DNA from 2 places in the Pseudalkalibacillus sp. Hm43 genome. Region 1 is predicted to be linked to the other one. Evidence: a T-box and tRNA genes for the amino acid it is inferred to sense, from the RefSeq annotation. Region 1 holds a T-box; the other holds one or more tRNA genes.

Region 1 (5,526 bases):
AGGAACACACGTAAATTAGCTGACTCGAAACGAGTCAGCTATCTTTGTGTGAAATGAAAATGAAGTTTATGATTACGGTCATGAGGGAATGTTGGCAACGTAAAGCTTCTACTATTTGAAGGAGGTATTACTTTGTCTAAGAAAGTGTTGATGATCGTAACGAATGCAGACAAGATAAATGATGAACAAGAGACCGGACTATGGCTTGAAGAATTTGCTGTTCCTTACAACCTATTTGAAAAACAGGGCTATGAAATTCATGTGAGAAGCCCGAAGGGTGGCAACATTCCTCTGGATCCGAACAGTATTCCGGAGGAACCTAATGCAGACTATGATGAGGCGCGCAAACAATTGGAAAATACGGAAAGTTTATCAGAAGAAGAATTAGCCGCAGGATATGACGCTGTGTTTTTACCAGGTGGACATGGTACAATGTTCGACTTCCCAGAAAATGTAGTTATGCAAAAGCTGATCGGTAAACTGGCAGATGAGAATAAAGTTATTGGAGCCGTTTGCCATGGTCCATCGGGTCTCGTTAATGTCACTTATCAAGATGGCACTCCTATCGTACGAGGTAAGACGGTCAATTCCTTTACAGATGAAGAGGAGCATGAAATGCAATTGACCGAAGAGATGCCGTTTCTGCTAGAAACTGCAATTCGTGAAAAAGGTGGAGAGTTCGTAAGGGGAGACAAGTGGACCGACTTCTCTATACGAGATGGGAACCTCATTACGGGTCAAAATCCAATGTCGAGCGAAAGTACCGCGTTAAAATTCATTGAAGCGCTCAATGAACAATAAAATGGACTAAAAAAAGTGACCGTCAAGGCTTAAAAATTGCCTTTTAACGGTCACTCTTTTATTTCTTCTTCCTTTTGCGCTCTAAGCCCATTGCTCGTTCCGCTTTCGCAAGCATCTTATTGGCCACGCGATCCGCTTTCTCAGCACCCTGATCAAGAATGTCATCCAACTCTTCAGAATTCAGGAGCTCATGATACCGTTCTTGGATCGGTTTCAATTGGCTGATGACGGCATTAGCCACACCTTCCTTAAAGTCACCGTAGCCTTTTCCTTCATATTCCGCCTCAATGTCTTCAATCGATTTCCCTGAACAGAGGGAATAGATCGTCAACAAGTTTGAAACGCCAGGTTTGTTTTCTTTGTCAAACTTCACTCTTGCTTCAGAATCTGTTGTGGCTCGTTTGATTTTCTTCATGATTGTTTTTTCATCATCCAGCATGGATATATAACCTGCTGCGTTCTCATCGGATTTACTCATTTTTTTCAACGGATTTCCAAGATCCATGATTCGTGCGCCAACCTTAGGGATGTGCACTTCCGGTACAGTGAAAATGTCGTTGTATTGTTTGTTGAAGCGCTCTGCTAAGTCTCTTGTCAGCTCAAGATGCTGCTTCTGATCATCACCGACAGGTACGATATCTGTTCCGTAAAGTAAGATATCTGATGCCATCAATGGGGGATAAGTCAGCAATCCAGCTGATACGCCGACACGCTGATCCGCTTTATCTTTGAATTGAGTCATGCGCTCAAGTTCACCCATATAGGATACACATTGCATGATCCATCCCATCTTCGTGTGGGCAGGTACTTCAGATTGAATGAAAATCGTTGATTTCTGTGGATCGATTCCGATCGCAAGATAAAGCGCTGCGAGCTTCCTCGTGTTGTCACGCAGTTCCAACTTATCTTGAGGAACCGTAATCGCGTGTTGATTGACTACACAAAAGTAACAATCGTGTTCCTCCTGATACGTAACGAAATGTTTCAAAGCTCCTAAATAGTTCCCTAGTGTAGGAAATCCGGTTGGTTTGACACCTGAGAAAATGACGGACATGTCTTTTCACTCCTTGTAAATTTTTGAACAAAATAAAAAACGCCGCGCAAATCGTCATTATTGGGACGATTGCACCGCGTTGCCACCCAGAATTATTCTTCGGATAAAGAATCACTCAGTTCTCTGCGTGCTTGATCTGCAGACAGAGTGTCCTGGATATCGTCTGGACTGGACGTCAAAGCCTACTCTTATTTCGGTTTGAATGCTCAGAAGCCCATTCTACTCCAGCCTTTATCTGTTCCCACCAACCACAGACTCTCTTGAAAAGGGTGTGAAGTGTACTTTTCTTCCTCATCGCATGTGTGAAATTTTAGATTATCGATAGTATATACAAATGGATTATCAAATGCAACACTAAATGTTGAAGGAGATCAGAACGGTTGCCAAAAAGGCAATGATACCGGAAATCAGTAGAGGTTCTGTGGCTTTATATTCGAAGACCTCCGATGGTAACTCCATTCGTTCTACATCATCCATTATATCTCCGTATTTGGTGCCTTTCTTCATAAAACGTCTGAAACTAAGAGTGATAGCATCAAAAAATCCCCCCCTAGCAACGAACATCAGACAACCAAGCATAATGTAGGCGAGTGATACCATGAATACAGAATTCAATACAGCAACAAAGGTTAGATTATCGTAATAGAAGAATCCTGCACCTACACCTACTATTAACAGAATGATCAAAGCATATATGGATCGTTTTATTAAGTTCATCGTGTCACCTCAAGTCGATGATACACGATAATGATAGAATCAAGCAATATCTTAACGATTCATACACATCTTTACATAGGAGCAACACCTGTAATTTGTCAGAAGATTTGCGAATGAACGACAAATGCATATGATATGCATTCTTTTATATTCAAAATGCTTATATATCAATCTTTACACATCATCCGTATACATAATCTTCAATTTTTACGCACTGTATACCCAAATACGCGCATATTTAAAGTGGGTATATAGTCCTAATTTTTGTTATGAAACCGTAATGAACATGGGCTTTTTGTAAAATATATTAAAAAAACACATGCAAAATAGTCCGAAAACTTGTATAATACAAATTGTGAACGAAATTCCTCAAAAATCTGACAATTTTTCGGGGCGGCGTTCGCTACATTTCACCAATATTTAGGGGAGGTCATTAAGGCATGAAGAAGTCAAAATGGTCATTGCTGCTAACACTAACTCTAGTGTTGAGCATGTTCCTAGCTGCATGTTCTGGAGGCGGAGATAGCGCTGACGGAGACAAAAATGGCGGCGATGGAGACAAAGGTAAAGAAGGTAACACAGATGTACCTCAAGTATTGAACATTCTTGAGAGTGCAGAGATCCCAACTATGGATTCTGTACAAGGTACAGATGCTGTAGCTTTCCAAGTTATGAACGAAACAATGGAAGGACTTTATCGCTTAGGTCCAGACAACCAGCCGGTACCTGGTATCGCTGAAAGTCACGAAGTAAGCGAAGACCAAACAGTATTCACTTTCAAACTACGTGATGCTCAATGGTCAAACGGAACTCCTGTAACAGCACAGGACTTCGTATTCTCTTGGCAAAAAGCAGTTGACCCTGAAGTTGCTTCACAATATTCATTCATCATGGGTCCTGTAAAGAACGCTGAAGCAATCACTGCTGGTGACATGAAGCCAGAAGAACTAGGTGTAGAAGCTGTAGATGAGAAGACGTTGAAAGTAACACTTGAGCGTCCAACTCCTTACTTCCTAAGCTTGACTACATTCGCAACATACTTACCACAAAATCAAGAATTCGTTGAAGGGCAAGGAGATCAATACGCTCTTGAAGACGAAAACCTAATCTATAACGGACCATTCTTGCTTACTGATTGGAAGCACGAAGAAGGATGGGTACTTAAGAAGAACCCTGACTACTGGGATGCTGAAAACGTTAAGCTTGAAACAATCAACGTAAAGGTTGTTAAAGACCCTGCAACTGCAGTTAACCTTTATGAAACTGGAAAGATCGATCGTGCAGGTCTATCTTCTGAATTCGTTAACAAGTACAAGGATCACGAAGATTTCAAATCTTACGGAGAGCCGGTACTCTTCTACTTCAAGTATAACCAAACTCGTAACGAAGCATTAGCGAACGTTGACGTACGTAAAGCATTGAGCATGGCAGTAAACAAGGAAGACCTAGTAAACGTAATCCTTAACAATGGATCTATTCCTGCATACTTCTCTGTACCACAGGACTTCGTTACACATCCTGAAACAGGTGAAGACTTCCGCGCAGGAAATGGCGATCTTTTGAAGACTGACAAAGATAAAGCTAAAGAACATTGGGAAAAAGGTCTAGAAGCTCTTGGCAAGGATAGCGTAACACTTGAAATCCTTGGTGGAGACACTGAAACAGCTATGAAGATGCAAGACTACTTCAAAAACCAATTGGAAGAAGCTCTTCCTGGTTTGACAATCGATCTCAAGAACGTTCCATTTAAGCAACGTCTAGAGCTTGATGAAGCACAAGATTACGACATCCAATTCGCTGGTTGGGGTCCTGACTATCTTGACGCTATGACTTTCGTTGACCTTTGGGTAACTGACGGTGGTCACAACAAGATGGGCTACTCTAACCCAGAGTATGACAAGCTTGTGAAACAAGCGAAGAACGAACTTGCTGACAAGCCTGTAGAGCGTTTCCAAGCAATGCAAGAAGCTGAGAAACTATTACTTGAAGAAGATGCTGCAATCGGACCACTTTACCAACGTGGAACTTCCCAACTTTGGAAGCCATATGTGAAGAATGTACCGATTCACTCATTTGGACCTGACTATAGCTATAAGTGGGCTTATATCGAGAAGTAAGAATAAGCACTGATTAGTCAGAATCAGGAGAGTATCAGGAGAGTATATGTCGTCCTGAATGACGTATACTCTCTTTTCCTGTTAACGGATAATTTTTAGAAAATAATAAATCCTTTTATTTATTAATGTATTCAGGAGAACAACATGGAGGTGGAAGAGGATGAAAGGGTATATCTTTCAACGTGTGGTTTATATGGTAATCACACTGCTCCTCATTGCTTCAGCGACGTTTTTCCTCATGAAGATCATGCCAGGGACGCCCCTGAGCAATGCGGAAAAACTATCTGCTGAACAAGAAGCGATCATACTTGAGAAATATGGGCTTAATGACCCCGTCCCTATTCAATATATTAAGTATATGGGTAACGTATTAACTGGAGATTTAGGTAATTCATTTCAATTCGATGGTCGTGAAGTGACGACACTGATTTTGGATCGTATCGGTCCATCTGCACAGTTAGGTATTCAAGCAATCATTTTCGGTGCGATTTTTGGAATTCTATTAGGAATCGTTTCGGCAGTCCGATATAACACAGTATGGGATTACGGTGCTACCTTGATAGCAGTAATCGGTAAGTCGATTCCGAGTTTCGTATTTGCAGCACTCTTGCAGTATTATGTAGGTGTTAAATTACAATGGTTCCCAGTCGCATTCTGGGAAGGTTGGGAATACTCTGTTCTTCCGACTATTGCCTTAGCTGTATTCGTCATTGCAATATCAGCTCGTTTCACACGTACAGAAATGCTAGAAGTCATGAATCAAGACTTCATCACAACCGCACGCGCAAAAGGTGTAAGTGGTTTTGCAGTCGTATTCAAACATGGTATCCGAAATGC
Region 2 (5,526 bases), 780 kb from region 1:
TAGGGGAGCGTTCGAAGGGCTGAGAAGCGAGACCGGAAGGACTCGTGGAGCGCTTTGAAGTGAGAATGCCGGTATGAGTAGCGAAAAGAGAAGTGAGAATCTTCTCCATCGAAAGCCCAAGGTTTCCTGAGGAAGGCTCGTCCGCTCAGGGTTAGTCGGGACCTAAGCCGAGGCCGAAAGGCGTAGGCGATGGACAACAGGTTGATATTCCTGTACCACCTCCTTTCCGTTTGAGCAACGGGGGGACGCAGGAAGGTAGGGAGAGCGCGCTGATGGATATGCGCGTCCAAGCAGTCAAGGCCGGTGGATAGGCAAATCCGTCCACCATACGGCAGAGCTGTGATGGCGAGGGAACTAAAGTACCGAAGTCCCTGATCCTACACTGCCAAGAAAAGCCTCTAGCGAGGAAAGAGGTGCCCGTACCGTAAACCGACACAGGTAGGCGAGGAGAGAATCCTAAGATGCTCGGGAGAACTCTCGTTAAGGAACTCGGCAAAATGACCCCGTAACTTCGGGAGAAGGGGTGCTCTGATAGGGTGTATGCCCGAGAGAGCCGCAGTGAAAAGATCCAAGCGACTGTTTAGCAAAAACACAGGTCTCTGCGAAGCCGTAAGGCGAAGTATAGGGGCTGACACCTGCCCGGTGCTGGAAGGTTAAGAGGAGGGGTTATCCCTTACGGGAGAAGCTCTGAATCGAAGCCCCAGTAAACGGCGGCCGTAACTATAACGGTCCTAAGGTAGCGAAATTCCTTGTCGGGTAAGTTCCGACCCGCACGAAAGGTGCAACGACTTGGATACTGTCTCAACGAGAGACCCGGTGAAATTATAGTACCTGTGAAGATGCAGGTTACCCGCGACAGGACGGAAAGACCCCATGGAGCTTTACTGTAGCCTGATATTGGATTTTGGTATCGTTTGTACAGGATAGGTAGGAGCCTTAGAAGCCGGACCGCTAGGTTCGGTGGAGGCGTCGGTGGGATACTACCCTGACGGTATTGAAATTCTAACCCAGGACCGTGATCCGGTTCGGAGACAGTGTCAGGTGGGCAGTTTGACTGGGGCGGTCGCCTCCTAAAGTGTAACGGAGGCGCCCAAAGGTTCCCTCAGAATGGTTGGAAATCATTCGCAGAGTGTAAAGGCACAAGGGAGCTTGACTGCGAGACCTACAAGTCGAGCAGGGACGAAAGTCGGGCTTAGTGATCCGGTGGTTCCGCATGGAAGGGCCATCGCTCAACGGATAAAAGCTACCCTGGGGATAACAGGCTTATCTCCCCCAAGAGTCCACATCGACGGGGAGGTTTGGCACCTCGATGTCGGCTCATCGCATCCTGGGGCTGAAGTAGGTCCCAAGGGTTGGGCTGTTCGCCCATTAAAGCGGTACGCGAGCTGGGTTCAGAACGTCGTGAGACAGTTCGGTCCCTATCCGTCGCGGGCGCAGGAAATTTGAGAGGAGCTGTCCTTAGTACGAGAGGACCGGGATGGACACACCGCTGGTGTACCAGTTGTTCCGCCAGGAGCATCGCTGGGTAGCTACGTGTGGACGGGATAAGTGCTGAAAGCATCTAAGCATGAAGCCCCCCTCAAGATGAGATTTCCCATCGCGTCAAGCGAGTAAGATCCCTCAGAGATGATGAGGTTGATAGGTCTGGTGTGGAAGCGTGGTGACACGTGAAGCTGACAGATACTAATCGATCGAGGACTTAACCACAATACTTACGTTTTCAAGAACCGTTATCTAGTTTTGAAGGAATGGTTCCTTCAACTTCATAGTCTGGTGACGATAGCGAAGAGGTCACACCCGTTCCCATGCCGAACACGGAAGTTAAGCTCTTCAGCGTCAATGGTAATTGGGGGCTTCCCCCTGTGAGAGTAGAACGTCGCCGGGCTATACTATATCGATCCGCAGTAGCTCAGTGGTAGAGCTATCGGCTGTTAACCGATCGGTCGCAGGTTCGAGTCCTGCCTGCGGAGCCACGGAGAGCTGTCCGAGAGGTCGAAGGAGCACGATTGGAAATCGTGTGTACGGTTTTAACCCGTACCGAGGGTTCGAATCCCTCGCTCTCCGCCATTAAGAAATTCATACTACATAACTATATATCGGCCCCTTGGTCAAGTGGTTAAGACACCGCCCTTTCACGGCGGTAACACGGGTTCGAATCCCGTAGGGGTCACCATTCATATTGGAGGATTAGCTCAGCTGGGAGAGCACCTGCCTTACAAGCAGGGGGTCGGCGGTTCGATCCCGTCATCCTCCACCATTTAATTCATATCGTCGCGGGGTGGAGCAGTCTGGTAGCTCGTCGGGCTCATAACCCGAAGGTCGTAGGTTCAAATCCTATCCCCGCAACCAAAATAATTCATTGAACAACGTCGAATCGACATTCTTTCAATGAATATCTGAAGTACCCGTAAGGGTGCAACCAAATTAAAACTTACTACGTCGATTTTACTTCATAGTTAGTTTTAGATCGTGGTACCCGTAAGGGTGCAACCAAATTAAATTCTTACAAGATGGACCCGTGGTGTAGGGGTTAACATGCCTGCCTGTCACGCAGGAGATCGCCGGTTCGAATCCGGTCGGGTCCGCCATCTTGGCTCGATAGCTCAGTCGGTAGAGCAGAGGACTGAAAATCCTCGTGTCGGCGGTTCGATTCCGTCTCGAGCCACCATTGGTTTGCTGGCCTAGCTCAATTGGTAGAGCAACTGACTTGTAATCAGTAGGTTGGGGGTTCAAGTCCTCTGGCCAGCACCATTTTCTCTTTCAGGAATAGATTGGTTATGATTCCTGATTTTACACTTGAAACAGAGTGAAATCTGTACTACAATATTAATTGTCTCTTTGGAGGGGTAGCGAAGTGGCTAAACGCGGCGGACTGTAAATCCGCTCCCTCAGGGTTCGGCGGTTCGAATCCGTCCCCCTCCACCATTTAGGGGTATAGTTTAACGGTAGAACAGAGGTCTCCAAAACCTCCAGTGTGGGTTCGATTCCTACTACCCCTGCCAATTTTACAACTAAAATAATAATGGCGATTGTGGCGAAGTGGTTAACGCACCGGATTGTGGTTCCGGCATTCGTGGGTTCGATTCCCATCAGTCGCCCCATTACGTTGGGCTATAGCCAAGCGGTAAGGCAACGGACTTTGACTCCGTCATGCGTTGGTTCGAATCCAGCTAGCCCAGCCAAATTTCGCGGAAGTAGTTCAGTGGTAGAACACCACCTTGCCAAGGTGGGGGTCGCGGGTTCGAATCCCGTCTTCCGCTCCATTAAATTCTTAAATGAACTGCCGAAAGTGGTACTCGATTTTTTATATAAAACATAAGATAGAGTACGGCGGCATAGCCAAGTGGTAAGGCACGGGTCTGCAAAACCCTTATCCCCCGGTTCGAATCCGGGTGCCGCCTCCATAACTACCCAGCCGGGGTGGTGGAATTGGCAGACACACAGGACTTAAAATCCTGCGGTAGGTGACTACCGTGCCGGTTCAAGTCCGGCCCTCGGCACCATATGAATTTAATATCTTTCTTTTATTGACACATGCCGGTGTGGCGGAATTGGCAGACGCGCACGACTCAAAATCGTGTTCCTCACGGAGTGTCGGTTCGACCCCGACCACCGGTACCATTACATAATCTAAAGTCAATGCTTTGATTAACTCAAAGTATTGGCTTTTTTTGTTGTCTCATAAAGCACACAGTGTGTTTTTTTACATACATCTTTTCGAATTGTAGACCATAGGAATATGTGGTTTTTGATTTTGCTTGTTCGGAGGGATTCATAGTGGAGATGGCAAAAGAATTACTCATCTTATTCGGAAGGGTCGTAACCATTCTTCCTTTACTTTTAGTCGTGACCTTGTTTATGGGAAAGAGGTCCATTGGAGAACTTCCTGTATTCGATTTATTGATTTTACTTACATTAGGGTCTGTAGTCGGTGCGGATATTGCGGAACCGGATGTCGTACATATTCATACCATTGTCGCTATTATTCTGATTGGAATCCTTCAAAAACTCGTTGCAAAATTGAAGATCATGAATCGGAAGTTTGGAAAGCTGGTTACTTTTGAACCGACGGTGGTGATCCAGGACGGTTCATTTATCATTGAAAATCTCAAAAACATGCAATACTCGATTGATAATGTTCTTCTCATGTTAAGGGAGAAAGACATTTTTGACATTACGAGTGTAAAACTTGGGATCATAGAAGCGAATGGGCAATTGACCGTGTTGAAAAAGCCGGAAAAATCCCCGGTAACCGTAGAGGATTTACAGATTTATAAGCCACATGTCGATCTAGCGTATCCTTTGATTGTTGAAGGTACGCTGTATCGTGAGGTTCTGAATGTCGTTCAAGTCAATGAAAAATGGTTGAAAACAAAACTGGGTCATCTAGGGATTACTGACTATGAGGATGTTTTCTTTGCCTCTATTGATGAAAAGAAGAATTTACATGTGTCTGAGAAATCATTGGACGCAAAAAGTGCTCCTCCTATCTACCATTGATCATCGAACGTTTAAGCTTAATTTTACCGGGGTATGACTATACTACACGAAATAAAGGAGGAAGCTCAGACATGATGTATATATTAGCACTTTTACTTCCGCCTCTTGCTGTACTTCTTTCCGGAAGTAAAACACAAACATTGATTAACTTGGTTTTGACTTTGATTGGTTGGTTACCGGGTGTGATCCACGCGTTTTTCGTCATCCATCAAAAGCGTTCCGTTGGTAAAGGAAGCATGGCGTAAATGAAAAAACCTCCACTTGGAGGTTTTGTACATAAATCATTCAGTTCTGACTTATAATGATAGAAACTTGTTTAACGCAGTGCTTCGTTCACAGGTAACGGGGTGTTGCGTTTTTATTTTTGCAAGGCCTACTTGAATATATAGGACTTGGCTGTTCCTCCGTGGACTTGGATGAACATTTTCTCTATAGCTTGCAGCATATCATTGGCATGTTCATCTGACAGTGAAGGTTGGAAATAGACGACATGCAGGGCATCTGTCGTATCTTCTGTGACCATTGTGCGTTTCGAATCGACGATCGGGCTTCCGAATGCCCCTTCATCATCTCGTGTGATGATCTTGTTACTCATATCCATCACCCGTCCATTGATGCCCTCATAAGCGTCTTCATTTGCGCCTATGTCCACCATGACATCACCTTTAATGTTGGTAGCGTCATAAATTCCGAGTGGGATTTGATATTGTAAGGAAAAGAAATTGTTCGTATCGACTGCAGAGTGGACTGAGCCAAGCTGTGAGCCTTTATAAACGCGGCGGAGCAGCGCTTCTGATGATGGGCGGTATCTGGAAGGATCCGTGCCTAACGCTTTGAAAATTTGACGCCACTCTTGAATCGGACCGATTTCTGAAACGGGCTGATCTTCAGCATCGAGCATTAATGATTCCTGGAAAAGCTGCAAGCGGCCAGCTAACATTTTAGGAGGCTCAGCAACCGTGATACCATGATATTGGATGATACCGACTTTGAAGTTTGGTACTGCTTGTTTGAGCTGATTTGAAA

The links. A T-box is a leader RNA that pairs with one kind of tRNA and senses whether it is charged. The one in region 1 lies ahead of trpS (tryptophan--tRNA ligase), so its partner is inferred to be a tRNA-Trp.
Region 2: it has a tRNA-Trp gene. The T-box ahead of trpS (tryptophan--tRNA ligase) is inferred to sense a tRNA for this amino acid. The anticodon was not compared.

What each region holds. Positions count from the first base shown of each region.
Region 1 covers NZ_CM135129.1:1,099,567-1,105,092, reverse strand. Annotated here, with positions in the region: gene ACXQIQ_RS05850 (YjbA family protein) at 1-19, shown strand, start outside; gene ACXQIQ_RS05845 (type 1 glutamine amidotransferase domain-containing protein) at 133-801, shown strand; gene trpS (tryptophan--tRNA ligase) at 860-1,855, opposite strand; T-box leader at 1,914-2,159, opposite strand; gene ACXQIQ_RS05835 (DUF3899 domain-containing protein) at 2,210-2,572, opposite strand; gene ACXQIQ_RS05830 (peptide ABC transporter substrate-binding protein) at 3,013-4,689, shown strand; gene opp3b (oligopeptide ABC transporter permease) at 4,850-5,526, shown strand, end outside.
Region 2 covers NZ_CM135129.1:1,874,819-1,880,344, reverse strand. Annotated here, with positions in the region: rRNA gene ACXQIQ_RS09995 (23S ribosomal RNA) at 1-1,707, shown strand, start outside; rRNA gene rrf (5S ribosomal RNA) at 1,770-1,885, shown strand; tRNA gene ACXQIQ_RS09985 (tRNA-Asn) at 1,899-1,973, shown strand; tRNA gene ACXQIQ_RS09980 (tRNA-Ser) at 1,975-2,067, shown strand; tRNA gene ACXQIQ_RS09975 (tRNA-Glu) at 2,099-2,173, shown strand; tRNA gene ACXQIQ_RS09970 (tRNA-Val) at 2,182-2,257, shown strand; tRNA gene ACXQIQ_RS09965 (tRNA-Met) at 2,273-2,349, shown strand; tRNA gene ACXQIQ_RS09960 (tRNA-Asp) at 2,513-2,588, shown strand; tRNA gene ACXQIQ_RS09955 (tRNA-Phe) at 2,593-2,668, shown strand; tRNA gene ACXQIQ_RS09950 (tRNA-Thr) at 2,676-2,751, shown strand; tRNA gene ACXQIQ_RS09945 (tRNA-Tyr) at 2,841-2,925, shown strand; tRNA gene ACXQIQ_RS09940 (tRNA-Trp) at 2,929-3,002, shown strand; tRNA gene ACXQIQ_RS09935 (tRNA-His) at 3,026-3,101, shown strand; tRNA gene ACXQIQ_RS09930 (tRNA-Gln) at 3,108-3,182, shown strand; tRNA gene ACXQIQ_RS09925 (tRNA-Gly) at 3,189-3,263, shown strand; tRNA gene ACXQIQ_RS09920 (tRNA-Cys) at 3,330-3,404, shown strand; tRNA gene ACXQIQ_RS09915 (tRNA-Leu) at 3,415-3,503, shown strand; tRNA gene ACXQIQ_RS09910 (tRNA-Leu) at 3,537-3,621, shown strand; gene ACXQIQ_RS09905 (DUF421 domain-containing protein) at 3,778-4,500, shown strand; gene ACXQIQ_RS09900 (YqaE/Pmp3 family membrane protein) at 4,572-4,745, shown strand; gene ACXQIQ_RS09895 (B3/B4 domain-containing protein) at 4,874-5,526, opposite strand, start outside.